DNA from 3 places in the Variovorax sp. J22R115 genome. Region 1 is predicted to be linked to each of the others. Evidence: predicted binding sites of a transcription regulator. Region 1 holds the regulator's gene; each other region holds the start of a gene.

Evidence for each region. Region 1 encodes FNR, which switches genes on or off when oxygen is low (the NO sensors DNR and NnrR bind a similar motif). Its sites were predicted from a motif close to TTGATNNNNATCAA; they were not measured.
Region 2: a site for FNR is predicted at 1,986-1,999, ahead of QTI04_RS11455 (hemerythrin domain-containing protein). Genes of this name have one in related genera too.
Region 3: a site for FNR is predicted at 2,719-2,732, ahead of oxc (oxalyl-CoA decarboxylase). Genes of this name have one in related genera too.

The regions. Positions count from the first base shown of each region.
Region 1 is NZ_JASZYM010000018.1:114,270-124,044, forward strand. Features, by position in the region: gene ccoO (cytochrome-c oxidase, cbb3-type subunit II) at 1-435, shown strand, start outside; gene QTI04_RS27860 (cbb3-type cytochrome c oxidase subunit 3) at 448-594, shown strand; gene ccoP (cytochrome-c oxidase, cbb3-type subunit III) at 591-1,511, shown strand; gene ccoG (cytochrome c oxidase accessory protein CcoG) at 1,525-2,952, shown strand; gene QTI04_RS27875 (FixH family protein) at 2,978-3,265, shown strand; gene fnr (fumarate/nitrate reduction transcriptional regulator Fnr) at 3,275-3,991, opposite strand; gene hemN (oxygen-independent coproporphyrinogen III oxidase) at 4,171-5,541, shown strand; gene QTI04_RS27890 (sulfite exporter TauE/SafE family protein) at 5,546-6,250, shown strand; gene QTI04_RS27895 (universal stress protein) at 6,329-6,766, shown strand; gene QTI04_RS27900 (OmpW family protein) at 6,800-7,522, opposite strand; gene QTI04_RS27905 (HAMP domain-containing sensor histidine kinase) at 7,695-9,089, shown strand; gene QTI04_RS27910 (DUF4136 domain-containing protein) at 9,166-9,708, shown strand; gene QTI04_RS27915 (autotransporter outer membrane beta-barrel domain-containing protein) at 9,712-9,775, opposite strand, start outside.
Region 2 is NZ_JASZYM010000005.1:341,571-351,345, forward strand. Features, by position in the region: gene QTI04_RS11440 (hypothetical protein) at 1-120, opposite strand, end outside; gene QTI04_RS11445 (glycosyltransferase family 1 protein) at 349-1,479, shown strand; gene QTI04_RS11450 (NUDIX domain-containing protein) at 1,464-1,946, opposite strand; gene QTI04_RS11455 (hemerythrin domain-containing protein) at 2,054-2,644, shown strand; gene QTI04_RS11460 (TRAP transporter substrate-binding protein) at 2,654-3,661, opposite strand; gene QTI04_RS11465 (hypothetical protein) at 3,721-4,350, opposite strand; gene QTI04_RS11470 (IclR family transcriptional regulator) at 4,510-5,343, shown strand; gene QTI04_RS11475 (SMP-30/gluconolactonase/LRE family protein) at 5,340-6,224, opposite strand; gene QTI04_RS11480 (hypothetical protein) at 6,445-6,675, opposite strand; gene katG (catalase/peroxidase HPI) at 6,785-8,965, opposite strand; gene QTI04_RS11490 (hypothetical protein) at 9,467-9,775, opposite strand, start outside.
Region 3 is NZ_JASZYM010000007.1:165,193-174,967, forward strand. Features, by position in the region: gene frc (formyl-CoA transferase) at 1-823, opposite strand, end outside; gene oxc (oxalyl-CoA decarboxylase) at 855-2,591, opposite strand; gene QTI04_RS14270 (Crp/Fnr family transcriptional regulator) at 2,776-3,384, shown strand; gene QTI04_RS14275 (cytidylate kinase family protein) at 3,400-4,236, opposite strand; gene QTI04_RS14280 (tripartite tricarboxylate transporter permease) at 4,250-5,779, opposite strand; gene QTI04_RS14285 (tripartite tricarboxylate transporter TctB family protein) at 5,801-6,322, opposite strand; gene QTI04_RS14290 (tripartite tricarboxylate transporter substrate binding protein) at 6,407-7,447, opposite strand; gene QTI04_RS14295 (serine hydrolase) at 7,689-7,904, shown strand; gene QTI04_RS14300 (GIY-YIG nuclease family protein) at 8,039-8,317, opposite strand; gene QTI04_RS14305 (hypothetical protein) at 8,481-8,723, shown strand; gene QTI04_RS14310 (LysR substrate-binding domain-containing protein) at 8,724-9,653, opposite strand; gene QTI04_RS14315 (tartrate dehydrogenase) at 9,775-9,775, shown strand, end outside.

The DNA of each region.
Region 1 (9,775 bases):
CGCGACATCTACGTGCGCGAAGGCTGCTACAACTGCCACTCGCAGATGATCCGGCCGTTCCGCGCCGAGACGCTGCGCTATGGCCACTACTCCGTGGCCGGCGAGTTCGTCTACGACCACCCCTTCCAGTGGGGAAGCAAGCGCACCGGTCCCGATCTGCACCGCGTGGGCGGCAAGTACAGCGACGAGTGGCACCGCATTCACCTGAACAACCCGCGCGACGTGGTGCCCGAGTCGAACATGCCTGCCTATGGCTGGCTCGAGAAGACGCCGCTCGACGCCACGCAGTCCGCGACCCACATGACCGCGCTGCGGCGGATCCGCGTGCCCTACACCGACGAGCAGATCGCCGCGGCCGCCGTCGAGGTCAAGGGCAAGACCGAAATGGATGCCATGGTGGCCTACCTGCAGTCGCTCGGCCTGGCACTCAAGTAAAGGACAAGCGCGATGGACAGCATCACCACTCTGCGGATCGCGGCCACGCTGGCGTCGTTCGCCTGCTTCATCGGCATCCTGGCCTGGGCATTCTCGGGCCGCCGTGCGAAAGCCTTCGAGGAGGCTGCTCGACTGCCCTTCGAGGAGGACCCGTCGTGAGCGATTTCATCAACGACTTCTGGTCGCAGTTCGTCACCGTCATCGCGGTCGGCAGCATCCTGGCCTGCGGGCTCCTGCTCTGGCTCACCGCGCGCTTCCGGGGGCCGTCCACCGGGGACAACACCACCGGCCACGTCTGGGACGAAGACCTGCGCGAGATGAACAACCCGATGCCGCGCTGGTGGATGGGCCTGTTCGTCCTGACCATCGTCTTCGGCCTCGGCTACCTGGCCGTGTTTCCGGGTCTGGGCAGCTACCGCGGCACACTCGCCTGGACCACCTCGGGCGAGTATGCGAAGGAGATGGAGCAGGCGAACACCGAGCTGACGCCGGTCTATGCCGCCTACACCTCCGAGCCCGTCGAGCGCCTGGCCACCGATCCCGGCGCCATGGCGATCGGCGAGCGCCTGTTCCTCAACAACTGCGCGCAGTGCCATGCCTCCGACGCGCGTGGCAGCAGGGGCTTCCCGAACCTGACCGATCGCGACTGGCTGCACGGCGGCACACCCGAGAAGATCCGCGAGACCATCACCCACGGCCGCACCGGCGTGATGCCGCCCATGGGCGAGGCGATAGGCTCGGCGGACGACGTGAAGAACCTCGCGAACTACGTCCTGAGCCTGTCAGGCAGCCCGCACGACTCGGTGCGCGCGGGCCTCGGCAAGAGCAAGTTCACTGCCTGCGCCGCCTGCCACGGCATCGGCGGCGTCGGCAACACCGCGGTCGGCGCGCCGAACCTGGCCGACAAGATCTGGCTGCACGGCTACGGCCAGGAGGCGATCATCGCGATCGTCAACGGCGGCAAGACCAACCAGATGCCGGCGCAGCAGGGGCGCCTGACCGAAGCGCAGATCCACGTGCTGACCGCCTACGTCTGGGGCCTGTCGAGCAAGCCGGACGTCGCGGCGGCCCAGTGACCGGACCCGTGCCATGAGCCGCGTGCATCAGGTGATCCCCATCGTTCCGGCCGCCAAGGCCGAAGAGAAGGGCGTCGGCCTCTACGCCGCCCACCAGAAGGTCTACACGCGCAGCGTCAGCGGAGTCTTCGCGCGTTGGCGCTGGGCCATGGTGTTCGTGACCCAGCTCGTGTTCTACGGGCTGCCCTGGCTCGAATGGGGCCAGCGCCAGGCGGTGCTGTTCGACCTCTCCGCGCGGCGCTTCTTCATCTTCGGGCTGGTGCTCTATCCGCAGGACCTGATCTACCTCACTGGCCTGCTGGTGGTCTCGGCGCTGTCGCTGTTTCTCTTCACCGCAGTGGCGGGCCGGCTGTGGTGCGGCTATGCCTGCCCGCAGACGGTCTACTCCCAGATCTACATGTGGGTGGAGCAGAGAATCGAAGGCAGCCGCATCGTGCGCATGCGCATGGACAAGGGCGGGTTCTCGACCGAGAAGGTGATCAAGAAGTGCTTCAAGCATGCGGTGTGGATCGCGATCGGCCTGTGGACCGGCTTCAGCTTCGTGGGCTACTTCACGCCGATCCGCGAGCTGGGCGCGTCCATGCTGCACGCCACCATGGGTTCCTGGGAGATCTTCTGGGTGCTGTTCTACGGCTTCGCGACCTACGGCAATGCGGGCTTCATGCGCGAGCAGGTGTGCAAGTACATGTGTCCCTATGCGCGCTTCCAGAGCGCGATGTTCGATCGCGACACGCTGATCGTCAGCTACGACGCGGCTGTCGGCGAACCCCGCGGCGTGCCGGCGAAGGGACGCGCCGACAGCGCGCCCGCACTCGGCCACTGCGTCGACTGCAAGCTGTGCGTTCAGGTGTGCCCCACGGGCATCGACATCCGCAACGGCCTGCAGCAGGAATGCATCGGCTGCGGGCTCTGCGTCGATGCGTGCAACATCGTGATGAAGAAGACGGCGCAGCCGCCGGGCCTGATCCGCTACGCGACCCAGAACGGCATGGCCAACCGCTGGACGTCGCGCCAGGTTCTGCAGCGCGTGCTGCGGCCCCGCGTGCTGGTCTACGGTGCGCTGCTCGCGGCGTTGTCCATCGGCCTGTTCGCCAGTCTCGTGGCGCGCATGCCGCTGAAGGTCGACGTGGTGCGCGACCGCGCCGCGCTGGCGCGCATCGTCGACGGCGGCCAGATCGAGAACGTGTACCGCCTGCAGATCATGAACGCGACCGAAGAGATGCAGCGCTACCGCATCGAGGCCAGCGGCCTCGATCGCCTGGAGGTGGCCTCGGAGCAGCTCGTCGATGTCGCGCCTGCGGAATCGCGCTGGGTGGCGGTGCGCCTGCGGCTGCCCTTCGGCGCGGCGGCGGCCGGTTCGCACGAGGTGTATTTCGACGTCCACTCGGAGGACGGCCGGGGCCACGTGTCCGAGAAGGCCGTGTTCCTGGTTCCCCGATGAAGCCGCGCTCTCCCGAAGGATCGAAATGACCGACAGCAATCGCAAAGACGACGCAACCCCGTCCGGCCCGCCGTGGTGGCGCTTTCCCCTGGTGTGGATGGTGATAGGCGGGCCCGGCGTGGTCGTCGTCGCCAGCTTCGTCACGCTGTGGCTGGCGCTGGGCACGCCCGATCCGGTGGTGGACCCAGACTACTACCGCAAGGGCGTGGAGATCAACCGAACGCTGGTCGACAAGAGGCTGATGCCGGCGGTGGCCGGGCGAAATCACGCGGCCACGCCGGGGATCGACTTGGCAGTGCCAGCCAGGAACTGAGAGCGGGGCTCAGCAGCCCGGAGGATTGACGATGCGGTGTAGCGCATCGGGGTCGACGATGCGGACATTGCGCTGCTCGACCTCGACCAGGCCATCGGCCGCGAACTTCGACAAGGTGCGACTCACGGTCTCCAGCTTGAGCCCCAGATAGCTGCCGATTTCCTCACGCGTCATGCGCAGCACCAGTTCCGAACGCGAGAAGCCGCGCGCGTGCAGACGCTGCACCAGGTTCAGCAGGAAGGCGGCCAGACGTTCCTCGGCGCGCATGCTGCCCAGCAGCAGCATCACGCCTTGCTCGCGCACGATCTCGCGGCTCATGATCTGGTGCACGTGGCGCTGCAGCGCCGTGACTTCGCGTGATAGCTCCTCGATGCGGTCGAAGGGCATCGTGCACACCTCCGAATCCTCCAGCGCCACGGCGTCGCAGCTGTGGTGGCCGCTGACGATGCCGTCGAGACCGATGATCTCGCCCGCCATCTGGAAGCCGGTGACCTGCTCGCGCCCGTCCTCGCTCGCGAGGCGGGTCTTGAACACGCCGGTGCGGATGGCGTAGAGCGATGTGAAGTCCTCGCCATTGTGGAACAGCGTTTCGCGCCGCTTGACCTTGCGCCGCGTGGCGACGAGGTCATCGATGCGCTGCAGCTCGCTCGGACTGAGGCCCACCGGCATGCACAGCTCACGCAGATTGCAGTTGGAGCAGGCGACCTTTATGTGTTGAGGTGTCATGGATGCAGTCAGGGGTCGTGCGCGCATTGTCGGGCGGCGGGCGAGCGCCATGCTTGATGCAGATCAAGGTTTGCGGGCCGGGTCGGGGCCATAGTGGCTCATTGCCTGCAGTTTCCCACCGTTTTCCGCCGTACGCGATGCTCCCTGCCCCCGCTCCAGCCCGCACGCCGACCTTTGCGATGCCGTCGCCCTCCGCGCTGAGGCGTTTCGACATCCCCGGTCCGCGCTACACCTCCTACCCCACAGCCGACCGTTTTGTCGACGCCTTCGCCGCCGACACCTACGCGCAGGTGCTCGAGCAGCGCGGCGGGGCCGGCGCCGGTGCGCGTGCGCTCTCGCTGTACGTGCACATCCCGTTCTGCGAATCGCTCTGCTACTACTGCGCCTGCAACAAGATCGTGACCCGCCACAAGGGCAAGGGCCGCGAGTACCTGGACTACCTGGCGCGCGAGGTCTCGCTGCAGGTCGAAAAGCTGGGCCGCGGCGCCATGGTCCGCCAGCTGCACCTGGGCGGCGGCACGCCGACCTTCGTCGATGACGACGGCCTGCGCGAACTCATGGCGCTGCTGCGAGACAACTTCACGCTGACCGAGGACGGCGAGCATTCGATCGAGATCGATCCGCGCACCGTCGACCGCCAGCGGCTCGCGACGCTGGCCGAACTCGGCTTCAACCGCCTGAGCTTCGGCGTGCAGGATTTCGACCCCGAGGTGCAGCGTGCGGTGCACCGCATCCAGCCTGCCGGGCAGGTGTTCGACCTGATGCTGGATGCGCGCAGCCTCGGCTTCGACTCGGTCAACGTCGACCTGATCTACGGCCTGCCGCAGCAGAGCGCCGCGTCCTTCGACCGCACGCTGGAGCAGGTCTGCGCGCTGCGGCCCGACCGCATCGCGCTCTATGCCTACGCGCACCTGCCCGAACGCTTCAAGCCGCAGCGCCGCATCGCGACCGAATCGCTGCCCGACGCAGCGGCCAAGGTCGAGATGCTGTCGCGCTCGATCGCCGCGTTCACCGCGGCGGGTTATGTCTACATCGGCATGGACCACTTCGCGCTGCCGGACGACGCGCTCGCGGTGGCCAAGCGGCAGGGCAGGTTGCATCGCAATTTCCAGGGCTACAGCACGCAGCCGGACTGCGATCTGGTGGCGCTCGGCGTGTCGGCCATCGGCCGTGTCGGCGCCACCTACAGCCAGAACGCGAAGACGCTCGAGGAGTACTACGACTTGCTCGACCAGGGCCGGCTGCCCGTGGTGCGCGGCCTGGCGCTGTCGCGCGACGACGTGCTGCGGCGCGCGGTCATCATGGCGATCATGTGCCAGGGGAGGGTCGACTTCGAGGCCATCGGCGCGGCGCATCTGATCGACTTCCGGCATTTCTTCGCCGCCGAACTCGCGGCGCTCGATTTGCTCGCGGCCGAGGGCTTCGTGCGCATGAGCCAACGCGACATCGAAGTCACGCCGCTCGGGTGGTTCTTCGTGCGCGCGATCGCGATGGTGTTCGACCGCTACCTGCAGGCCGACCGCAAGACGCGCTTCTCGCGCATCGTCTGATCCCATGCAGGCGGCGCTGCTCGGTACCGCGTTCCTGATGGGCGTGGGCGGCGGCCCGCACTGCGTGGCCATGTGCGGGGCCGCATGCGAGGGAGTGGTCCGTATCGTGCGCGTCGTGCCCTCAGGTGGCGCCGCACCCATCGCGGCCGCGCAGCCCTCCGTGCCCGCGGGTGCGTGGTTCCACGTGGGGCGTGTACTCGGCTACGCCAGCGCAGGCGCCGTCGCGGCCGCTGCGGCCGAGGGCCTCGCGCTCGCCAGCGGGCAGGTCGCCGCGCTGCGCCCTGCGTGGATGCTGCTGCACGTGTTCGTGTTCGCTTGGGGACTGCTGCTCGCGGCGACCGGCCGGCAGCCGCTGTGGGCACGCTGGGCCGCAGGGCGCGCGCAGCGCTTGCCCGGCCGCAGCGCCCTCGGTGTGCTGGCGAGCGGGGCGCTGTGGGTCGCGATGCCCTGCGGCCTGCTGTACTCGGCACTGATGCTCGCTGCGCTGGCCAATGGGGTGCTCGCGGGCGCCGGCGTCATGGCGCTGTTCGCCGCAGGCAGTGCGCTGTCGCTGCTGCTCGCGCCCTACCTCTGGCGGCGCCTGTGCTCGGGGTCAGGCTGGGTGCCGCAGCACTGGGGCACGCGGCTCGCCGGTGCGCTGCTCGCCGCGATGGCCCTGCAGGCGGTGTGGATGGACCTGCAAGACCAGATCGCGATCTGGTGCCGTTGAGGCCTCTGCTTGATCGCGGTCAACACGACACGGGTCCATCTGTCCAACACTGGGTTCTTCCCATCAGGAGAGCCCATCATGTTCAAGAAGATCCTGGTCGCGACCGACGGCTCCGAACTGTCGGAGAAGGCCGTCGAGAGCGCCATCGGCCTGGCCCGGCACCATGGCGCCGAGCTGGTCGCCTTCACCGTGGCCCGACGGGAGCCCAAGAGCTACATGGACGGCGCAATGAACAACGTGGCCGCCGATGACACCGATCGACGGCGCCTCGAAAGGGCGCAGGCGCTGGTCGATGCCATCGGCGCGCGTGCCCTCGCGCGTGGCGTGTCCTGCCGTGCACTGGTGAGCCATTCCAGCCAGGTGGCGGACGCCATCATCGTGGCCGCCGAGAAACAGCAGAGCGAGTTGATCGTGATGGCTTCGCACGGCCGCAACGGGCTCGGTCGCCTGCTGCTCGGCAGCGAGACGCAGCACGTGCTGACCTACTCCTCATTGCCCGTGCTCGTGCTTCGGTAGCGCTGCGTCCCGGAACGCGTCCCAGTCGGAGGCTTAGAACTTGTAGGTCACCGACAGGTACGGAACGATCGGATTGACCTTGAGGCGCGACTCGCTCATGGCGACCGGCACGCCTGCCACCGTGGTCGTCAGTTTGGCCGTGGTCTTCAGCGGGATGTACGACACCGAGAAGGACATGCCCCAGTGCTGGTCGAACTGGTAGGCGGCGCCGAGATTGAACACCGGGGCGAAAGAGCTGTCGAGGTCAGCCGTGGTGGCCGACCTGCCGGCGGGAATGCCCACGCGGCTGGCCAGGGCGCCCTGCAAGCCGGGGGTGAGCTTCACGTCGCTGTACCAGACGTAGGTCGCGCCCAGGCCGACGAAGGGACGCAGCTTGGCGTCGCCTTCGAGGAAGTAGTACTTGGCCAGCAGCGTCGGACTCCATTGGCGTGCTTCACCGAGTTCGCCGATCGGGCCCAGCGTGCCGGTGCCCTGGAGCCTGAACTTCGGCGGAACGCCGATCACGCCTTCGACCGCCCAGTGGCTGTCGATGAAATACTGGGCGTTGAGGCCGAGCGTGTCGGAGCTGTCGACGCTGGCGCCGGAACCGGGCACGACGGCGGGGCGCGGCGCCGTGAAGGTCAGGGGTTCGCTCGAATCCTGGGGTGCGAAATGGAGCCAGCCGGCGCCGACTTGCCAGTCGCCAGCCTTTTGTGCCAGTGCGCTGCCCGATCCCAATGCGGCAACCGCGGCCAGCGCAAACAGTCTTGTCTTCATCATCAAAGTCTCATCAGTTCAGGTTAGGGGAGTCTTTAGGATACGGTACCGTTCATTTAGTTTGCCGCGCCCTGTCGCCTGTGCAACAAAGGCCGGCGAGTCGTGCATCGAAACCGAGCCAGTGCTCACTTTACCCCTCTGAGAGCCGAAGCTTGGCGAAGCCCAAGCTTCGGTGACCCACAATCGCCGCGTGCCGCACCTGCTCCTCGCCCGCCCGACCATCGTTCAGCGCGTAGTGCTTGCCCTGCTGGGCGCGTTCTTCCTGGTCTGGCTGGCGCTGCTGGCGTACATCTACATCGAGTTCCGACAGGCGCTCGCCGTGGACCAGGGCCTGAAGAAGCTGGGGCGGGCGCTCACGGCGGCGCTGGCGGAGGTCCGGGACGACGCCGAAGCCGGCGTGGTGATGACCGCCACGGCCACCCAGTTCCAGACCCTGCGCATCAGCGGCAACCCCGCCGGCAGCGTGCTGATGGAACTGCGCGACCGGCAGGGCGGATTGATCCACGCGTCGCCCGCGCTGGGCAGGCAAGTTCTGGACGGACGGCAGGGCGAGGTGATCGACCAGCAGATCGACGGCCAGACCTACTGGGTCTATCGACGTGACACCGGGCGCTGGTCGTTGCAGTTGGCGGAGCCCCGGATCACCGGCATGTGGATCCTCGAGCGCAATGCGGGGCGCGTGCTGCCGTACCTGCTGCTGGCCTTTCCGCTGATCCTGCTGCCGGTCTGGCTGGCGGTGAAGCTCGGGCTGCGCCCGTTGCAGCGGCTGGCCGATCGCATTGCCGAACGCGGCACGGCCGATCTCTCGCCCATCGGCATGGATCCGAAGTACGCGGAGCTCAAACCGCTCATCGCGGCACTGGAGCGCATGCTGGCCCAGCTCCGAGGCACGATGGAGCGTGAACGCGCCTTCGTGCATGACGCGGCCCACGAGCTCCGGACTCCGATGGCGGTCATCGCCGCCCAGGCGCATGCGCTTTCCGGCGCAGGCAGCAGCGAGGAGCGGGAGCGCGCGCAGGTGCACTTGGAACAGGCCATCGAGCGTGCCTCCCACCTGACGCAGCAATTGCTAGAACTCGCCTCGCTGGATGACGCGCATCAGCGGTTGCCGAAATCCGTCGACGTGGCGCAATGGGCGCGTCAGATCCTCGCCCAGGCGGCGCCGCGGGCACTGGCACGCGGCATCGAGTTGACGCTCGACGCGCCCGACAGCCTCGAAGCGCAGATCGATGTGCCCGCGTTCCAGTCGATCCTGGAGAACCTGTTGAACAACGCGATCCGCTACGTGCACGACGGTGCTCAGGTGGTGGTCACGCTGCGCAGCGATGACGAGCGCCTGACCCTGTCCGTCGAAGACGACGGACCCGGCATCGCCGAGTCGGACCACGAGCGCGTGTTCGAGCGCTTCCACCGCGGCGTGGGCCACGACACACCCGGCTCGGGGCTCGGGCTGGCGATCGTCAAGCAGGCGGTCTCGCGCATGGGTGGATGCGTCGCGGTGTCGCAGGGACTGGCCCGGCGCGGCGTCGGCTTCCACGTGTCGCTGGTCTTGGGCGGGGCCGGGTAGATCGAGCGGGCGTTAACATGATTCGAGCGGCGAACCCGCCGCCTGCCTGCCAACCGGACTCAACACTGGAGCGAACATGATTGGAAGATTCCTTGTCGTCGTCCTTGCCGCCACGCTGCTGGCAGCCTGCGCGAACACGGCGACGGTCAAGACCGACTTCGACCCCAAGGCCCAGTTCGGCAGCTTTCGCAGCTACAGCTGGATCACATCCGGAAGCGGCAGCGAATCCGTGATGCCCCAGAGCGTCGTCGCGGGCATCGACGCACGGCTGCAGGCCGCGGGATGGAAACGCGTCGCCGAAGGCGACGTGCATGTCGCGGCGCACGTGACCCGCGTGCAGGGCCAGACCTTCAACAACTTCTACAGTGGCATCGGCCACGACCTCAACTGGCTCGGCATCGGCAGCGGCTGGCCGGGCTACGCGACGATGTCGGTCGACAACTATGAAAAGGGCACGCTGGTGGTCGACATGTTCGACGCTCGCACCAAGCGGGCGGTCTGGCGCGGCAGCGCCAGCGGGGTCCTGCCCGACGATCCCTCGCGCGTGAACGCCGCGGTGCAATCGGCGCTCGACAGGCTGTTTGCCGGCTTCCCGCCGGGGGGCACGTCCTCGCGGTGAAGCTCAGGGGCCTCCAAACGCGTAGCGAAGCCCGCCGCTGAACAGCCAGTTCTTCCAGCCGGCCGTG
Region 2 (9,775 bases), on a different contig from region 1:
GAGGGCGACCAGGCTATGGCCCTGCGCCTTCCAGCCTAGCAACAGACGCTCGAAGGCCGGCATGAGGTTCACGCCTTCAAGTTCGGCGTGCAGAGTGTAGACATGGTCCCTGTCCTTCATCGCGGGCTGCGGACCGCATGACTGAAGAAGCGTCTTCGGCGCCTGCCGACATACGGCGCCGTGTAGGCGAAGGATTGCCTGTCCGGGTACAGATTTCCGACGCCAAATGTAATTCCGAAGTAGTACAAGCCAACGAGTTGCGATGCCGCACCACACCAAACTCGAAAGGTCCATCGCTCGATGAAAGTCTTACTCGTAGGCAACTATGTGCCGGACGGCCAAGCCAGCATGCAGGCTTTCAGCCGCGTACTCGAGCGCGAACTTCCCAACCATGGCTGCGAGCTGCGCGTGGCCACGCCGCCGCGGCGCTTGCAGCGGGTGGCGCCGAATTCCCGCCTGTGGAAGTGGCTCGGGTATATCGACAAGTACGTCCTTTTCATCCCCAGCCTCGTCGTGCAGGCTCGTTGGGCAGACGTGGTGCACATCTGCGATCACTCCAACGGGATGTACGTGAAGTGGGTGAAAAGCAAGCCGACCGTCATTACCTGCCACGACGTCATTGCCGTCCAGGCAGCGAAAGGGATGGTCGCGGGGTGGAACGTCGCCTGGACTGGGCGCTTGTTCCAGCGCCTCATTGCCTCGGGCCTGGCAAAGGCTGACTTGATTGCGTGCGTCTCGAACGCGACCCAGCGCGCACTGCTGGGCCTGCAACTTGCGAACAACCAGCATGTGACGACGGTGCTCAACGGGTTGAACGACAACTTCTCGTTGTTGCGACCGGGCGAGGCCCAGCAGTTGATCGGTCGCCTCGGGCTGGCCGCGAGCGACCGCTATCTCATCCATGTCGGCATGGACTTGCCGCGAAAGAACCGCAAGGCGGTCGTGGAGACGTTCATCGCACTTCAGCGGCGGGCGGCCGAATCCGGTGCGGACCCCGTGGTCGATCGCCTGGTTCTCGTCGGCCCGCAGTTGTCTCCCGAACTGGCGCGCCTGGTATCGCAGCATGGCGTTGCGGACCGAATCACCGCCTTGCGAGACCTGTCGCATCAGGAATTGCGCGCGCTCTACGGCCGGGCCGCCGCCTTGCTGTTTCCGTCGCTCCAGGAAGGCTTCGGCTGGCCACTGATTGAAGCGCAGGCCTGTGGTTGCCCGGTGTTCACATCGGACCTCACACCCATGAATGAGATCGGAGGTTTGGGCGCGTGCTATGTGGATCCCCACGATCCCGAAGCCATGGCGCGTGCCATCGAGCAGGCGGCAGGGCGCTTTGACGAGATGCGCGCCTTGGGGTTGCTGAACGCCTCGCACTATTCGGCGAAGAAGATGGTCACGAACTACCTCGCTGCGTATCGCCGTGTGTTTGACGCCGGGCGATCTATTCCTGAAGGCCAGGGAGACGCACTTCAAGACCTGCCTTGACATCCCTCGAAGGCCAGGGCTTCCAGCCGTTCGATGAAGACGCGCTGCCCGGGGTGAATGCGCAGACGCGCCACTTCCGTCGTGAACCATGCCGCACGATCGGCCTCCGGAAAGGTCGTGAGCTTTCCGGAGCGGGGCGGCCATTCCACTTCCATGGTGTTCGAGACCATGTCCGCAGGGTCGCAGTCTCCCGGGAATGCCCAGGCTGAAATGATCTTGCCGCTGCGCAGGCGCGTCTCGCCAAGCGCGGCAAGCGGTGATCCGGGAGCGAAGCCGGTTTCCTCGGCGAACTCGCGCTTCGCCGCGTCGAGCGCGCTCTCGGTTTCGATCGCGTACTCGCCCTTGGGGAGGGACCAGGCGCCTTCATCCCGACGAGCCCAGAAAGGCCCGCCCGGGTGCACGAGCAGCACCTCCAGCAAGCCGCCGGTGCGGCGGTACATGAGCAGACCCGCGCTTCGCTTTGGCATGGGCGCATTGGATCATCATGCGCACGCCCAAGCGATCCCTTGATCTACGACAAGGTTGTCGGGTCCACGAGGTGAGAGGCTAGGGGAGCCATCCACCGGAGACTTGAATGACACACATGACCACCAGAATCATTCGCGAGGAGCACTCGGCTCTTTCGGCCATGCTTCGCTCGATCCTCCTGCTACTGGCCGAGCATCGTCGACAGGGCACATTGCCCGACTTTGCCGCCTTGCGAGCCATGCTCTTCTACGTCGACGAGTTTCCCGAAAAGCGGCATCACCGCAAGGAGTCCGAATTGCTGTTTCCGAAGCTACGGGCACGGACTCCCCTTTCGCGCGAATTGCTCGATCGGCTGGACGACGATCACGCGCGCGGAGAGCGAAGGATCCGCGAGGTCGAACATGCCTTGCTGGCGTTCGAGATGCTGGGCGAGGCGCGCAGGCAAGCGTTCGAACAGGCCGTCGAACGCTATGTCGACTTCTATTTTGCGCACATGGCATTGGAGGAGCGGGAGATCCTGCCCCTGGCCGAGAAGGTATTGACGCCGGACGACTGGCAGGATCTCGACGAGGCGTTCGGCGCCAACCGCGATCCGTTAACCGGCTGCGAACCAGAGCCGGACTATGACGCACTCTTCACGCGCATCGTCAACGCGGTGCCCGCACCGATCGGCCTGGGGGCGACGACGCATGTCTGACCGCGATCGTCATTGAATGGCCGCCTGGACCTTCGCCAGCTCGGTTCGATAGAGCTGGACGAGGGCCGGGTCATAGGACGCGGCAAACTTGTCCGCGACCGGCTTGGTCAACTCACGCATCTTGTTCAGGGTCGCCTGCGGCACGTCGTTGACGAGCATGCCCTTCGCTTCGAGTTCCTTGCGGGCGCCCGACGATGCCTCGCGACTGAGCTTGCGTTGATACGCGCCGGCTTCGGTCACCGCGTCCTGAATGATCTTCTGGTCGGCTGGCGAAAGCTTGTCCCAGACTTTCTTGCTGATCACCACCGGGTTGGCCGTGTACACGTGGTTGGTGACGCTCATGTACTTCTGCACCTCGTAGAACTTGCTGGTCAGCACGACGCTGAACGGGTTCTCCTGAGCGTCCATCGCCTTTGATTCGAGGGCGCCATACAACTCTGGGAAGGGCATCGGCACCGGATTCGTTCCGAGCGCGCCGAAGCTTTCGATGAACAGCGGATTCGGGATCACGCGCAGCTTCAGGCCCTTGAGGTCTTCGATGTTGACGATCGGCTTGCGGCTGTTGGTGAAGTTGCGGAAGCCCGTCTCCCAGAAGGCCAGGCCGACCAGGCCCTTCTCGGGCAGCTTGGCCATCAGTGCCTGGCCAAAGGGGCCTGCAAGAAGCGCATCGACCTGCTCGGCCTTGCTGAAGGAGAAGGGCACGTCCAGTAACGTGAACTCCTTGACCACCGCGCCCATGACGGTTGCGGAGGGCAGGGTGATGTCCTGCACGCCGCCCTGCACGGCGCTCAATTGCTGCTGCTCGCCGCCAACCGTTCCGCCGCCGAGTTCCTGCACCCGCATCTTGCCGCCGCTCTTGGCCGCGACGATCTCGCCCAGCTTCTGTGTCGCCAGCGAGATCGGATGGCCCGCCTGCACGACGTGGCCGAAGCGGATGATCTGCTCCTGGGTCTGCGCGGACGCGCCGGCAGAGGCTGCAACGAGTGCTACGAAGGTGAATAGGCTGCGAAGTTTCATGCGATGTCTCCTGTCTATGCGGGTAATGGGCTATCAGGCCGGTGGGCGCCGCTGGCGTCTCAGCTGACGTCGGCTGGCGTGGCCGAGTACGACAGCAAGAACCTGTCGCTGGTCTGGCCGGGCGCAGCGCCGAGCCGCACGAGCGACTGTTCGCTGAGGTCCGAACTCGTCAGCGCTTCGAGTACCGATGGGTCGTAGCCGAGGACGACGAAGACCCAGTCGGCCACCTGGTCGGAAGAGCCTCGGATCTTCTGCTCCGTCGTCTGGGCGATGGGCGGCGTCTCGTGCCTGAGGAGGTGCGCGCCCGTGAGGCCGGGCCGCGACACGAGTGTCGAGATCAGAGATGCGAGCGACGATCGAAGCTCATCGTCTCGCCCGGTGGCGGGCGAGAGGCGCACGGTCAGGGCCTGCCCCGCGACGCCGCCGCCGCGGGTCTCCAGCACGTGCGATTGGCATCGCACCATGTCCCGGTGGTGCGGCATCATCTTCGTCGACCATGGCGACGGCGCATTCAGGCGCTCGAGATAGGCCGGCGAGGACAGCGTTCCGTGCGCCTCCAGTTCATACATGACGAAGATGCCCTCGCCACCGCTCGCGCCCGTCCAGCGGGAGCCGCGGCGAAAGCCCGGGATCCCGAGCCGCTCCGGAAAATGCTCGTGGGAATGCCAGTCTTCGAACTCCGCCTTCATGGCGGGGTCCATCTCCCACCACATGGCCAGCGCTGCTCTTCCAAGTAAGGACATTGGATTCTGTGCCTCCGATTGAGTGGGGCGGATGATGTCAGAAAGTTGAAAGGCATTCAACTTTTCTATAGTATTCAAATTTTGAAAGCACAAGGCCAAGATTTCATGAGCGGAGCTCTCGAAAAATCGCTGGACATCCTCGAATACCTCACCGATTACCCCGACGGTGTCGCCCTCGTGCAGATCTCCACGGACCTGAACCAGTTGCGCAGCGGCTGTCACCGTGCGCTGCAGGAACTCATTCGCTACGGCTATGTGCGCCAGATGCCGCAGCGAGGCGACTACGCGCTCACCACCAAGATGGCGTCGATGGGACTCAGCTTCCTGAGCAAGTCAGGCGTTCTCGACATTGCCCAGCCGGTGATCGATCGACTGGCACAAGCCACCGGCGAGCTCGTGCGCCTCGCAATCGTGGATGGCGACCGGCTGACACTCGTCGCCAAGGCCCAGGGCGCGAAATCCGGCTTGCTGTATGACCCCGACATGGGCATCGACTTGAGACTGTCATGCAGCGCGGCAGGGCAGGCGTGGCTCATGACCTTGCCGGAAGACGTGGCGATCGAATACGTCTCGCGGCAGGGTATCGGCGAGCCGAAGGACTTCGGTCCCAATGCACCCACGAGCATGAAGGCGCTACTCAAGATCCTGGACGAGCATCGCAAGCGCCGCTTCAGCATCATCCAGGACGCCTATGCGCCCGGGATGAGTTCGATGGCCGCGCCCATCAAGCGCGCCAACGAATCCACGACGGGCGTCGTCATCATCGCCGGCCCCTCGGCCCGGCTCACCCTGAAGCGGATGATCCAGTTCGGCCCGGCACTTCTGGCTGCCGCGGAGGAACTCGTGGTGTCAGGCAATTCCTCTGCGCTGCTGAAGTCGGCCAACGTCGGCACCTGGGGCAACATCGTCACCAAACGGCGCGCCAAGACCGGCCGCTAGTCCGCTGCGCCGAACATCGCTTCGGGCAGGCCCTTCATACCGACATCCAGCGCCAGGAGTGCGCCTGCCAGCGGTTCATTGGCGAGGATCTCTGGCGCGATCATCTTGGTCGCCGTGGTGATGTAGAGGGTGCTCAGGTCCGGGCCGCCAAAGCACACGCACGTCGGGTTCGTCACCGGAAGCTCGATTACGCGATCGACCTTGCCGGTGGGCGTATAGCGGATCACGCGATGCCCGGCAAACACGGCATTCCAGACGCATCCGTCGCTGTCCACGCAGGCGCCGTCGGGCCTTCCTTTTTCGCTCGCGTAGTCGGCGAAGACCCGGCGATTGGACAGAACGCCATCGTCAGGATCGAGGTCGAACGCCCAGATCTTGAAACGCCGCGTGTCGGACATGTACAGCGTTCGATCATCGGGTGAGGTCGTGACCGAATTGGTCACGATGATGTCGTTGAACAGCCGGTGCACGGCGCCCGAAGGATCCACGCGATAGAAGCTTCCGAGTGGCTCCTGGATGGCCGCGTCCATGGTGCCGATCCACAGGCGGCCGCGCCGGTCGCAGCGGCCGTCGTTCAATCGCGTGCGCTTGTCGGCGGATTCCACTTCGACGAGCCGGTTCAAGGTCGAAGTCGCGGGTTCGAACCGATGAAGACTGTTGTCGAGTCCGACGACAAACCCGCCTTCGCGATGCAACGCAAGACTACCCGCGAAGGTGCTCTCGAACGGATGGACTTCATGCTTTCCGGTGCGTTCGTCGAATGACTGGAGCCTGGGCCGCTCGATGTCGATCCACCAGACCTTGTCGGTGCGCGGACACCACAACGGTGTCTCACCCAACTGGTCACGGGCATTGATGACGACGCGGACGGTGCTTGACAAGGTGGGGGCTCCGTAGCTGGGGGAGGGCGCAGTATCGGTTCGCTTGACAGGGGCCATGTTCCTCAGGGGTCCGATCTGCCTCATCGACCTGCCGGATGGCCGCTACACAGTCGAGGCTGAACCTCAGGGGAAGAAGCGGCAAACCCGCACGGTCGCCGTCGGCGGAGGACATCGTTCCGTCGAGTTCCGGTTCTAGGCTGATCTCCGCCAAGCGGGATGTCTAGATCAATGCCCGCAATCGGCGCTGGGCGCGGTCGAGTCCGACGACCAAGCGATTCTCGATACTTTCCGCCTCCGTGATTCGCTCGTCGAGCCATGCTGCATCCGTGCATCCGGCTTGGGACATCTTTTGCATCATGACGCCGATGAGGGCGTTTTGATCCGTGATCAACCCATCCCAGAGGTCAATATCCGCCTGGGCGCCTTGTATTTCCACATAGCTGGCCGTCATCGTTGTCTCCTGCGCGCTTGGCTGCATAGGCGTAGCGGCGTCAGTTTGCGAAAAGGCAGGAGGCCAACCTTTCGTTGGCCTCCTGTCAGGTCCAGTTAACGAGGATTGTCTAAACCACGTTGAAGCGGCCAAGGTTCATCACCTTGGTCCACGCAGAGACAAAGTCCTTCACGAACTTCTCCTGCGCGTCCGAACTGCCGTAGACCTCGGCCAGAGCGCGCAGCACTGAATTGGAGCCGATGGCCAGGTCCACGCGCGTCGCGCTGCCCATGCGCTCGCCCGACTTGCGGTCAACTCCCTCGTACACGTTGTTCTCGCCGGGCACGGCCTTCCAGGTCGTGTTCAGGTCAAGCAGGCGGACGAAGAACTCGTTGGTCAGCGCGTGCTCCTTCTGGCTGAAGATGCCGTGCTTGGTGGCGCCGACGTTGGCGCCCAACGCGCGCATGCCGCCCACCAGCACCGTCATCTCGGGCGCCGTCAGCGTCAGCAGTTGGGCCTTGTCGATCAGCAGCGCGTCGGCGGGAATCGCATAGTCCTTCTTGAGGTAGTTGCGGAAGCCGTCAGCCACCGGCTCGAGCACCTTCATGGCCTCCACGTCGGTTTGCTCCTGCGACGCATCCATGCGGCCGGGGGTGAAGGGCACCGTCACGCTATGACCTGCGTTCTTGGCGCCTTGCTCAACGCCGGCGCAGCCGGCCAGCACGATCAGGTCGGCCATCGAGATCTTCTTGCCGCCGGATTGCGCCTTGTTGAATTCGCCCTGGATGCCTCCCAGCGTCTGGAGCACCTTGGCCAGCCTGGCCGGCTCGTTGACTTCCCAGTCCTTCTGTGGCGCCAGGCGGATGCGGCCGCCGTCGGCGCCGCCGCGCATGTCGGAGCCGCGGTAGGTGGAGGCCGACGCCCAGCCCGTCAGCACGAGGTCCGAGACCGACAGGCCCGAGGCCAGGATCTTGGCCTTGAGAGCCGCGGCATCCTTGTCGTCGATCAGGGGATGATCGACCTTCGGGATCGGGTCCTGCCAGATCAGCTCTTCGCTCGGCACTTCCGGGCCCAGGTAGCGCGAGCGCGGACCCATGTCGCGGTGGGTCAGCTTGAACCAGGCGCGCGAGAAGGCGTCGGCGAACTGGTCGGGGTTCTCGAGGAAGCGCCGGGAGATCTTTTCGTAGGCTGGGTCGAAGCGCAGCGAGAGGTCGGTGGTCAGCATGGTCGGCAGCCGCTTCTTCGACTGGTCGTGCGCATGCGGAATGTCAGCTGGTGCGTTCTTGGCCTGCCACTGTCCAGCACCAGCCGGGCTCTTGACCGCCTCCCATTCGAACTTGAACAGGTTCTCGAAGAAGAGGTTGGTCCACTTCGTCGGCTGCTGGGTCCAGGTGACTTCCAGGCCGCTACCGATCGCGTCCCCAGCCATGCCGCTGGCGTGGGTGCTCTTCCAGCCCATGCCCATTTCTTCCAGATCATTCGCTTCAGGTGCTGAGCCGACGAGCGTCGCCGGACCCGCGCCGTGGGTCTTGCCGAAGGTGTGGCCGCCGGCGATCAGGGCGACGGTTTCCTCGTCGTTCATCGCCATGCGGGCGAAAGTCTCGCGGATGTCCCGAGCCGCCGAGACCGGGTCGCCGTTGGCGTTCGGGCCTTCGGGGTTGACGTAGATCAGCCCCATCTGCACGGCCGCGAGCGGGTTCTCCAGGTCGCGGTCGCCGGTGTATCTCTTGTCTTCGAGCCAGGTGGTCTCGTTGCCCCAGTAGACGTCCTGGTCGGGTTCCCATGTGTCCGGGCGGCCGCCGGCGAACCCGAAGGTCTTGAAGCCCATGGACTCCAGGGCCACGTTGCCGGTCAGGATCATCAGGTCGGCCCACGAGATCTTGCGGCCGTACTTCTGTTTGATCGGCCACAACAGGCGCCGAGCCTTATCGAGGTTGACGTTGTCGGGCCAGCTATTGAGCGGCGCAAAGCGTTGTTGGCCCCGGCCGCCGCCGCCACGCCCGTCGCCGGTACGGTAGGTTCCGGCGCTGTGCCAGGCCATACGGATGAACAGAGGCCCGTAATGGCCGAAGTCCGCCGGCCACCAGTCCTGGGAGTCCGTCATCAGCGCACTCAGATCCTTCTTCAGCGACTCGTAGTCGAGGCTCTTGAACTCCTTCGCGTAGTCGAAGTCCTTACCCATCGGATCGGACTTGGAGGAATGCTGGTGAAGCAGGTCGACCCGCAACTGGTTGGGCCACCAGTGGTGATTGACGGTGCCGCGGCCCACTGCATGGTGGACGGGGCACTTGGCTTCGGGATTCTGGGTCATGGGGAGTCTCCAGTTCATTGATGGGAACTGTGCATTCTGGTGCTGCACGCACGAATAGGGCAAATGCTTTGCCTATGACGCCCATAGTGCATTCCCACGTTGACGGACCGTGGCCGCAATGGTGGCAGGCGGGGTGGGGTGCAGCGCCTGCCATTCCCTATATCGCACGATCCATCATTTGACATAATATACATTGTTGTTGTATTCGTATCAACTGTCGGAGCTTGGTCTGCGGCGGGCGCGGCCTTTCGAAAGAATTCGTGACCACCGATCCGAGCAAGTCCAGCTCTGAACCGAACAAAGGAAGCAAGGCCTGACTTGGCGTGCGCGACGTGTCGGAGCGCGATCGGGGGCCTGAATTCCCGCGCCCGCAATGTTCTCCACCTCCCCCGTGGACAGACCTGTGGACAACGCGATGAAGAACCTCATGGATCGACTCCAGGCTTGGCTCCCCACGCGTTGCCCCAAAAACAGGCAGCGTGAAGCTTCGAACGAAGCCGCTCAGTCCTTGAGCCCGGCCAACGCGCGCGCCTCGCTTTCGTAGGCCGGGTAGGACGCTTTCATCACCGCGCCGTTGAGGATCATTTCAGCCACCAACGTGTGCGATGCCGCATCGAAGACGCGGGTGCGGACCCAGATCGATTCGGTGCGTGCGCTCTCACTGAGCGCGATGATCTCGCGCTCGAGCTCGTAGTCCTGGTCGACGAAGAGCGGCCCGTTGATGAGGCGGATCTCCTGGCCGGCGAAGAGCCCGACCGCTGGCTTGCGCCCGCTCAGGCCTGCTTGAGCAGATGTTGAGCCCAGCAGCAC
Region 3 (9,775 bases), on a different contig from region 1:
CGGTGAAGTAGATGTACGCGTTGGGATCGGTCTCCCAGCCCTTGCACTTCAGCACCCAGCCCGGCTGGCCGCCGCCGCCGGCATTGCCGCCGCGCGGCACCACGTCGCTGAAGGTCCCGTGGGGGTACTGCGGATACTCTTCCAGGAAGCCGAGCCGGTCCAGGCGCAGCTGATCGCGCATCTTCACGCGGCAGAGGTTCAGCACGGCGTCCTGCATCGCGCAGGCCACGCGCTGGCCCTTGCCGGTCTGCTCGCGGCCGATGATGGCGGTCAGGATGCCGATGGCGAGATGCATGCCGGTGTTGCTGTCGCCAAGGGCGGCGGCACTCACGGTCGGCGGGCCGTCCCAGAAGCCGGTGGTCGAGGCCGCGCCCCCCGCGCACTGTGCGACGTTCTCATAGACCTTCAGGTCGTCGTAGTGGTGGCCGTCGCTGAATCCCTTGACCGACGCGACGATCATCCTGGGATTGAGTTCCTGGATGCGCTCCCACGTGAAGCCCATGCGATCCAGCGCACCGGGGCCGAAGTTCTCCACCAACACGTCGGACTCGCGGATCAGCTTCTCCAGCACGAGCTTGCCTTCCTGCTGCTTGGTGTCCAGCGTCAACGAGCGCTTGTTGCTGTTGAGCATGGTGAAGTACAGCGCATCGACGTCGGGGATGTCGCGCAGCTGCGAGCGTGTGACATCGCCCGCGCCTGGGCGCTCGACCTTGATGACATCCGCACCGAACCAGGCGAGCATCTGGGTGCACGCCGGGCCGGCCTGCACGTGGGTGAAGTCGATGATCTTGATGTTGCTCAGTGGTTTGTTGTTGCTGCTCATGTTGACGATCTCCTGGGTTAACTTGCTTGAATCACTTCTTCTTTGCCGCGCTGGGGTTCAGGCTGGTGATGCGGCCGCTCTCGGTGCCGGCGGTCTCATCGATCACGGCATTGATCAGCGTCGGTCGTCCGGAAGCGATGGCCTCGGCCAGGCCCCGCTCCAATTCGTCCGCCGTGGTGGCGTGCACGCCGACACCGCCGAAGGCTTCCATCAACTTGTCGTAGCGCGCGTTCTTGACGAACACGGTCGGCGCCACGTCCGCCCCGCCGCTGGCGTTGACGTCGGTGCCCCTGTAGACACCGTTGTTGTTGAAGACGACGATGCAAACCGGCAGGTTGTAGCGGCAGATCGTTTCCACTTCCATGCCGCTGAAGCCGAAGGCGCTGTCCCCCTCGATGGCGATTACCGGCTTGCCGGTCACCACCGCCGCGGCGACGGCAAAGCCCATGCCGATGCCCATGATTCCCCAGGTGCCCACATCGAGACGCTTGCGGGGCTCGTACATGTCGACGATGCTGCGGGCAAAGTCCAGCGTGTTGGCACCCTCGTTGACGACGATGGCGTCGGGCCGCGCCTTCACCGCATCGCGGATCACGCTCAGCGCGCTCTGGAAGTTCATCGGCGAGGGCCGGGCTGCCAGGGTGACGGCCATCTTCGACAGGTTCTTGTCCTTGCGCTCGTCGATCGCAGCGGTCCATTCGGCCGGCGGCTTGGCCCAGCCGCTTCCCATGCCCGTCAGCAGCGCCGACACGCAGGAGCCGATGTCACCGATGACGGGTGCGGCAATGGCGACGTTGCTGTCGATTTCCGTCGGCGCGATGTCGATCTGGATGAACTGCTTCGGCCCGCCCCAGGTCTTGCCCTTGCCGTGCGACAGCAGCCAGTTGAGCCGCGCACCGATCAGCATCACGACGTCGGCTTCCTGCAGGACATAGGAACGCGCAGCCGCGGCGGATTGCGCATGCGTGTCAGGGAGCAGCCCCTTGGCCATCGACATCGGCAGGTAGGGGATGCCCGTCCGCTCGACCAGTGCGCGGATGTCGGCATCGGCCTGCGCGTAGGCGGCACCCTTGCCCAGCAGGATCAGGGGCTTCTTCGCCGTCTTGAGCAAATCGAGCGCACGCCGGACCGCGTCGGTTGCCGGAATCTGCCGGGGCGCCGGATCCACCACTCGGATCAATGACTTCTTGCCGGCTGCGGCCTCCATGGTCTGCGCGAACAGCTTCGCCGGCAGGTCGAGATAGACACCGCCCGGGCGACCCGACACCGCGGCGCGGATGGCCCGTGCGATGCCGACGCCGATGTCCTGGGCGTGCAGGACTCTGTAGGCGGCCTTGCACAGCGGCTTGGCAATCGCGAGCTGGTCCATTTCCTCGTAATCGCCCTGCTGCAGGTCGACGATCTCACGCTCGCTGGACCCGCTGATCAGGATCATCGGGAAGCAATTGGTGGTGGCATTGGCCAGCGCCGTCAGTCCGTTGAGGAAGCCTGGAGCGGACACCGTCAGGCAGATCCCTGGCTTCTGCGTGAGGAAGCCGGCTGCCGCCGCCGCATTGCCCGCATGTTGCTCATGGCGGAACGAGATCACCCGGATGCCTTCCGCCTGCGCCATGCGCGTCAGGTCGGTGATCGGGATACCGGGTAGTCCGAAGATCGTGTCGATGCCGTTCAGCTTGAGCGCATCGATGACCAGGTGAAACCCGTCGATCGTTGTCGGTTCTTCTTGTTCGTGCGAGGTTGCCGGCGGGTTGGCCAGGACAGCGGACATCTTGTCTCCTTGAGTTCGAAATACGGATCCGATCACTCGCACGCCGAGCCTCACCCCTGGAGGTTGCACAGCGGAAAACTCCGTGCGTCGTGGTCAGGACTATCATTCGGCGTCCCCGGTACGGCCGTTGACCTCGGTCAACTTTCGGGAAAACAGAACGCGGGGAAAACCCCACGAGAGCGAAGTGACCCTTCTTTCGAAACATCCAGAACAAAACGTCATTCGTGTACAGCTACGGCAGAACGTGCTGCTCAAGGATCTGAGCGATAGCGACCGCGCCGAGCTGGAGGCCCATCTCACCATCGTGGACGGCAACAAGGGCGAGTTCCTTCTCAATCAGGGCGTGCGCGAGATGGAGCAGTACTTCATCCTCGACGGCATCCTCAAGCGGGTCGTGAGCAATGCACAGGGCAAGGAAATGATCCTGCGCTTCGCCGACGAGCACGACATGGAAACCAGCTACGCCGCCTTCCGGCTGGGCACCCCCACGCCGTACGGCATCGTCTGCGTGACCAAGGCCCGTGTGGCGAGCCTGCCCTTGCAGGAATGGGTCGAATTCCTGAAGAAGCGCCCGCTCGCGAAGGAACTGTTCGAGTTCATGGTGATGCGAGGGATGAGCGAGATCATGGCGCACACCATCACCCTTCACCTGCTCGACGCACCCGGGCGCGTGCACCGGTTCATCCGCAAGCACGCGGAACTGATCGACCGCATCCCGAGCAAGGAACTGGCTTCGTACCTCAACCTCTCGGCCGAAACGCTGAGCCGGCTCAAGAAGCGCGGCAAGATCTGAGGCGCCGCGGCGCGCTCAGGTCTGCTTGGACGAGGCGAAGCGCCTGGTGCTCGACATCAGCTTGAGCTGGTTGTCGACATCGGTCACGCCGGCGACGTCCGCGGCGACGCTCTCCGCCTGCGTCCGCTCTTCATCGTCAAGGACGATGCCGCGCATCGTGATGCGCCCGCTGGTCGCCTCGACGGTGATGCTGATGGCACGCGTCGCCGGATGGTCTTTCAGCGCCACTTTCACGCGGGCCGCCAAGGCCATGCCCGAGAGAAGCGCCCGCGACTCGGCGGTTTCGGCAAACTCCGGACGGCGCACCAGAAGACTGATCTGCTCCACGCAGCTCTGCACCGAGATTCGATCGGTGTTGAGGACCAGGTCGTAGAGAAGCGGATCACCCCAGGTGACGCCGAACTGTTCGTGCATGCGCGATGCGTGAGCCTGGTCGCTGCGACGAATCTCGGCTTCGGCGAATTCGGCGTCATCGGTCTCGAGATCGCGCATCAACCATTCGACGCGCTTGCGCATCGAGCGGGTGATACGCACGGACACGATGTGCGGAACCGGGCGCAACAGGCAGGTTGCGCCCCACCCCCGCAGGACGACGTCGCCGCGGTCGGCGAGGTCGTACAGTTCTTCGGCCGTGTACAGGGCCACGCTGCGCTGGTCGGTGGTCAGCCGCTCGACCAGCCCTGCCTTGCCCTCGCGCAGGCGACCGATGAGGCTTTGCGGCACGTGCATCCGATTGGCCACGTGCTCGGCAATCTCGTGGCGCACGATCCTCAATCCCAGTGACTGCGCGAGCTCGACGGAAACGTCCTTGGCGAGCGAGCCCATCTCCTGTGTCATTGCGATGACTGGCATGTCGGCTCCCTGTTCAATCCAGCGGGCGCTCGGCGGCCAGCTCGTCCACCTTGATCGGCCTGATCAGCCCCCACGCCTTCGAGAGCAGGGGCCAGAACAGCAGCGCCAGTGCGAGGGTGGTGATGCCGCCGACCAGAGGGTTCGAGAACATGATCATGACGTCGCCCTGCGACACCAGCATCGCTTGCCGGAACGAGTCTTCGGCCTTGTCGCCGAGCACCAGCGCGAGCACGAGCGGCGCCAGCGGGAAGTCGAGTTTCTTGAACAGGTAGCCCACGATGCCGAAGCCCAGCATGAACCAGATGTCGAGCATCGCGTTGTGCACCGTGTAGGCGCCGATGGCACAGATGACGATGATGACCGGCGCGATGATCGAGAACGGGATGCGCAGGATGGATGCGAACAGAGGCACGGTGCTCAGGACCACGATGAGCCCGACGATGTTGCCCAGGTACATGCTGGCGATCAGGCCCCACACGAAGTCCTTCTGCTCGACGAAAAGCAGCGGTCCAGGTTGCAGACCCCAGATCAGCAACCCGCCCAGCAACACGGCAGCCGTTGGCGAACCGGGAATCCCCAGCGCCAGCATCGGCAGCAGCGCGCTGGTTCCGGCGGCGTGCGCCGCGGTCTCCGGCGCCACGACACCTTCCATCTCGCCGGTGCCGAACTTGGACCCTTTGCGCGACATCTTCTTCGCCAATCCGTAGCTCATGAACGAAGCTGGCGTGGCGCCACCCGGCGTGATGCCCATCCAGATGCCGACCAGGGCGCTGCGAAGGGAGGTGACCCAGTACTTCGGGAGCTGCTTCCAGGTCTCGAGCACGACCTTGGGGTCGATCTTGGCGGTCTTGCCGGAGAACTTCAGCCCTTCTTCCATCGACAACAGGATCTCGCCGATGCCGAACAGGCCGATCACGGCGATCAGGAAGTCGAAGCCGCGCATCAGCTCGGACTGCCCGAATGTGAGCCTCAACTGACCCGTCACGGTATCCATCCCGACACTGGCCAGCGCGAAGCCGAGCGCCATCGACGCCAGGATCTTGAAGGGCGATCCCTTTCCCATGCCGACGAAGCTGCAGAAGGTCAGGAGGTACACGGCGAAGAACTCGGGCGAGCCGAACTTGAGCGCGAACTTGGCCACCAGCGGCGCCATGAACGTGATCATCACCACCGCGAGGAAGGCACCCACGAACGACGAGGTGAATGCAGTCGTCAGGGCAGCGCCGGCGCGTCCATCCTGGGCCATCGGATAGCCGTCGAAGGTGGTCGCCACCGACCACGGCTCACCGGGGATGTTGAACAGGATCGAGGTGATGGCCCCACCGAACAATGCACCCCAGTAGATGCACGACAGCATGATGATGGCCGAGGTCGGCGACATCGTGAATGTGAGAGGAAGCAGGATCGCCACCCCGTTGGCACCGCCCAGGCCGGGCAGCACGCCGATGAGTACCCCGAGAATGATCCCGACGAACATCAGGAGGATGTTCATGGGGGTGAGGATCACCGAAAAGCCCTGCATCAGGGCACTGACTTCTTCCATGGTGTGCGTTCTCCTAGGAACTCAGTAGCCGAGAAAACGAAGGGGGTCGAGCGAGCCTTTGAAGAGTGGCACCTTGAACCAGACCTCGAACATCAAGAAGAAGACCACGTTGACGGCCACCGCCACCAGCGTGCTCTTCAGGGGCGAGTAGTGGCCCAGGAAGATCATGAACAGCGCGATGTAGATCGCCGATGCAACGTACAACCCGAGGAAGGTGACAGCGAGTACATACACCGTCGCCGGCACCAGGACCGACATCACCCGCTTCAACTGCACCGGATCCACGAACACCTCGGTGTTCCTGTTCTTGCCGAGCAAGGCCTGGTAGAGGATGCCCACGGCCGACACCGATACGATCACGCCAATCCAGAAGGGGAAGTAGCCCGAACCCGGACCGTCGCTGGTCCAGCCGGCGCCGAGCCTGCGACTCTCGACGATCACCACGATGCCGATGACCAGCAGGACCACCGCGACGGCTGCGTCGACCACATAGGTCGCGATGCCTGTGCGCGGGGCGGCAACGGACTCTTCGCTCTGCTCCATGGAGCCTCCAATCAATTTGTGGCGGGATGAGGGGCGGGCGGCCTTGACACGCGCCCCTCTGAACGATCGATGGAAAGCAGGGGCTTACTTGCTCGCGCCCGCCATGAATCCGGCTTCGGTCATGAGCGTGCGGTGGGCGGCCTCGGCCTCGCCAAGCCACTTGGTGAATGCATCACCGGTCATGAACGTCGGATTGAACGCGCCCTTCTCCATGTACTCCTTCCAGTCCGGCGTCGCGGTGATCTTGGTCAGCAGATCGACGTAGAAGGCCTTCTGATCGGCCGTCACGCCGGCAGGCATGAAGATGCCGCGCAGCATCGTGTAGTCGGTCGGAACGCCGGCTTCCTTGCAGGTCGGGATGTCGTTCCAGGATTGGGTATCGGTGACCTTGCCCTTGTACGGCATGCGCTGGGCGTCGAAGACACACAGCGGACGAAGCTGGCCGGCCCGCCACTGGGCGACCGCTTCGATCGGATTGTTCACGGTCGAATTCACGTGATTGCCCACCAGTTGCACTGCGACTTCGCCGCCGCCCTTGAAGGGGACGTAAATGAACTTGATGCCGGTGGCCTTCTCGAGTGCAACCGTGATGATCTGGTCTTCCTGCTTGGAGCCCGTGCCGCCCATCTTGAACTTGTTCGGCCCCGCCGCCTTGACTGCCGCGACGTACTCGCTGGCGTTCTTGTAGGGCTCGCTTGCGTTCGTCCACAGGACGAACTGGTCGAGCGCCATCATCGCAACCGGGCTCATGTCCTTCCAGTTGAAAGGCACGCCGGTCGCCATGGGCGTCGTGAACAGGTTCGACAGCGAAATGACGATCTTGTGGGGGTCGCCCTTGGCTTCCTTGACCGCCAGGAAGCCTTCTGCGCCGGCGCCTCCCGACTTGTTGACGACGATGAGCGGTTCCTTCATCAACTTGTGCTTGACGATGATGCCCTGCATCAGGCGCGCCATCTGATCGGCTCCACCGCCTGTCCCGGCGGGAACGATGAACTCGACGGGTTTGGTGGGCTCCCAGGCCAAGGCAGGCGCTGACACCGCAAGCAGTGCCGCCGCAACCGAGACGGCGACGGCGGAAGTCCTTGCGGCGCCGGAAAACGAGCGCGAAAAAAGGTTCTTGATCATGTTGTCTCCTGTAGGTCGTGGATTCACACGTTGTTCTTTTTGGCGGAACCTGATCTCAAGTTCCGGTGGGTAGTGATGCTGCGACGCCAACGTGGAAACGCGGCTTGACCGTGGTCAATTTTCCGAAGAATCGGCATCGGGGTTACCCGCAGCAATGTGGCGCCCGAGAGTCGCGCCCTCCCGCCTGTCGGGCGCAGAATGTTCGCGCGCGGATTCCCCGCCCAGAACATCGGAGACGACCATGGCATTCAACGGTTCGACCATCGCGGCACTACTGGACGGCGCCGTATCGAAGGGCGCCTTGCACGGCGTTGCGGCGGTGGTGGTCGACCGCAACGGCCAGCTGTTCCAGCACGCTGCCGGCGAAGCGAGCGCGCGCACCTTGTTCCGCAACGCGTCGATGACGAAGGCCGTGGCCACGACGGCAGCACTGCAACTCGTGGAGCAGGACGACTGAGCCTCGACGCCACCGTTCAGTCCATCCTCCCGGAGTTCGGCCGTCATCGAGACGCTGATCGGTTTCGAGATGGCGGTGTACCAGCAGGTGGGTGCCGCGGTGCCCGCGGCCTGAGTTGAGATCCCCCAAGACGACTACGCCGCGACGTCGAAGAACGCCAGCTTCCTGGCGCGCGGCAGCGCCTTGAGCCTGGCTTCTGCTCGCAGTGCATCGCCCTTGGTGGGATATTCGCGGGCTGCAAGCACCCGCACCGGAGGCCGCGCGCGTGTGAACCTGGCGCCCAGTCCGAATACGTGCCGAAAGAAGCGCTGCTCCACGTCGAGCGCGATCCCCGCGTAGTACACGCCGTCCTCGCATTCCAGGAGGTAGAGCCAGTAGGGCTTGGGTGGTGGGTCAGGCAGTGTTCGAGGCACGCGTCGATTGTGCAGGGCGGTTCGCGAAGCCATCCCCACAAGCCTGCTGTATGAGCATGCAGTATTCCTTCCCGCATATCGCTTCAGGCGCCTTCCCAATTTCTGCTGCAAACCTAAACTGGCCCCATCAAAATTGAGAACCTATTTCGTACATGGAGGTGTCATGAATCCGTTCAACGACGATGCAGCCCAGTTGAGGGCCGAGGCAACAAGAGCCGATGCGCTGGCCCGACGGGCACAGCGTGCAGCCAACGAGGCATTCAGAGTGTTCCTGAAGGACGATGGCGCTCCGGCGCCCGATCAGGCCATCGAAACGGCAAAGACGAGCGCCCGGGCCGCCCAGGAGGCGTGGCGCAAGTACGTGCAATACATCGCGCTGAACGGCGGGCACCTGCACCTCTGCTAGCTACGTTTTCGCACCCGCTGCCTGCTGGGTGAAGGAAAGCGCCAGGAAGTCGACGAAGGCCCGGACCCTCGCCGCCAACTGGTGGCGCTGCGGATACACCGCGTAGATGTCCGCGTCCGGTGTGAAGTACTGCGGCAGGACCTGCACGAGCCGACCGTTGCGAAGGTAGCGTTCGATATCCCACTCGGCCCGCATGAGGATCCCGTGGCCGTCCAGGGCCCAGTTCACGGCGATCTCGCCATCGTTGGTGGCCAGGTTGCCCCGCGTCTTCACCGCCTCGGTGTTCGCATTGCGGCCTCTTCCGCTCGCCAGGCGCCACACGCCAAAGGCTTCCTCGCCCTGGCGGATGCCGATGCAGTTGTGCTTCGTCAAGTCGTTCGGAACCTTCGGAATACCCCGCTTTGCCAGATAGGACGGAGCCGCGCACAGCAGGCGGCGGTTGGCCGCGATGTTCCTGGCGATGATCCGGCTGTCCGGCGGAGCGCCGAAGCGCACGCAGACATCGAACAGGTCCTCGGTCGGCGATGGCGGATTGACCGACAACTGGAGCTGCACCTCCACCTGCGGGTACTTGCGCACGAAGCGCGAGATCAGCGGCGCCACATGGCTGCGGCCGAAGCCCAGCGTGGCATTCACCCTCAGCAGACCTTTCGGCGTCGCCTTCGAGAGCCCGAGCAATTCCTCCATGCCGTCGATCTCGCCGAGGATGCGTCGCGCATGCTCCAGGTACAGCTCGCCTTCGGGCGTGAGGCTCATGCGGCGCGTCGACCGGTTGACCAGCAGCACACCGACACGCGACTCCATCAGCGCGAGGTGCTTGCTTACGGCGGGGGTCGTGATGCCGAGTTCGCGTGCCGCGGCGCTCAGGCTCCCGGCGCTGGCAAGCGTTGAAAAGAAGCCGAGGTCCGCTGGCTGGATTCCGCTGCTCATGGGTGCGCCTCCACTGTTGAGTTCAGGTTAACAATGGATTCACTTTAGCGCCGTGCCAAGGGGGCGTCGAGTTCTTACAGTACCCATACCCCTTCACCACCCACCCAACGGAGACAAATTCA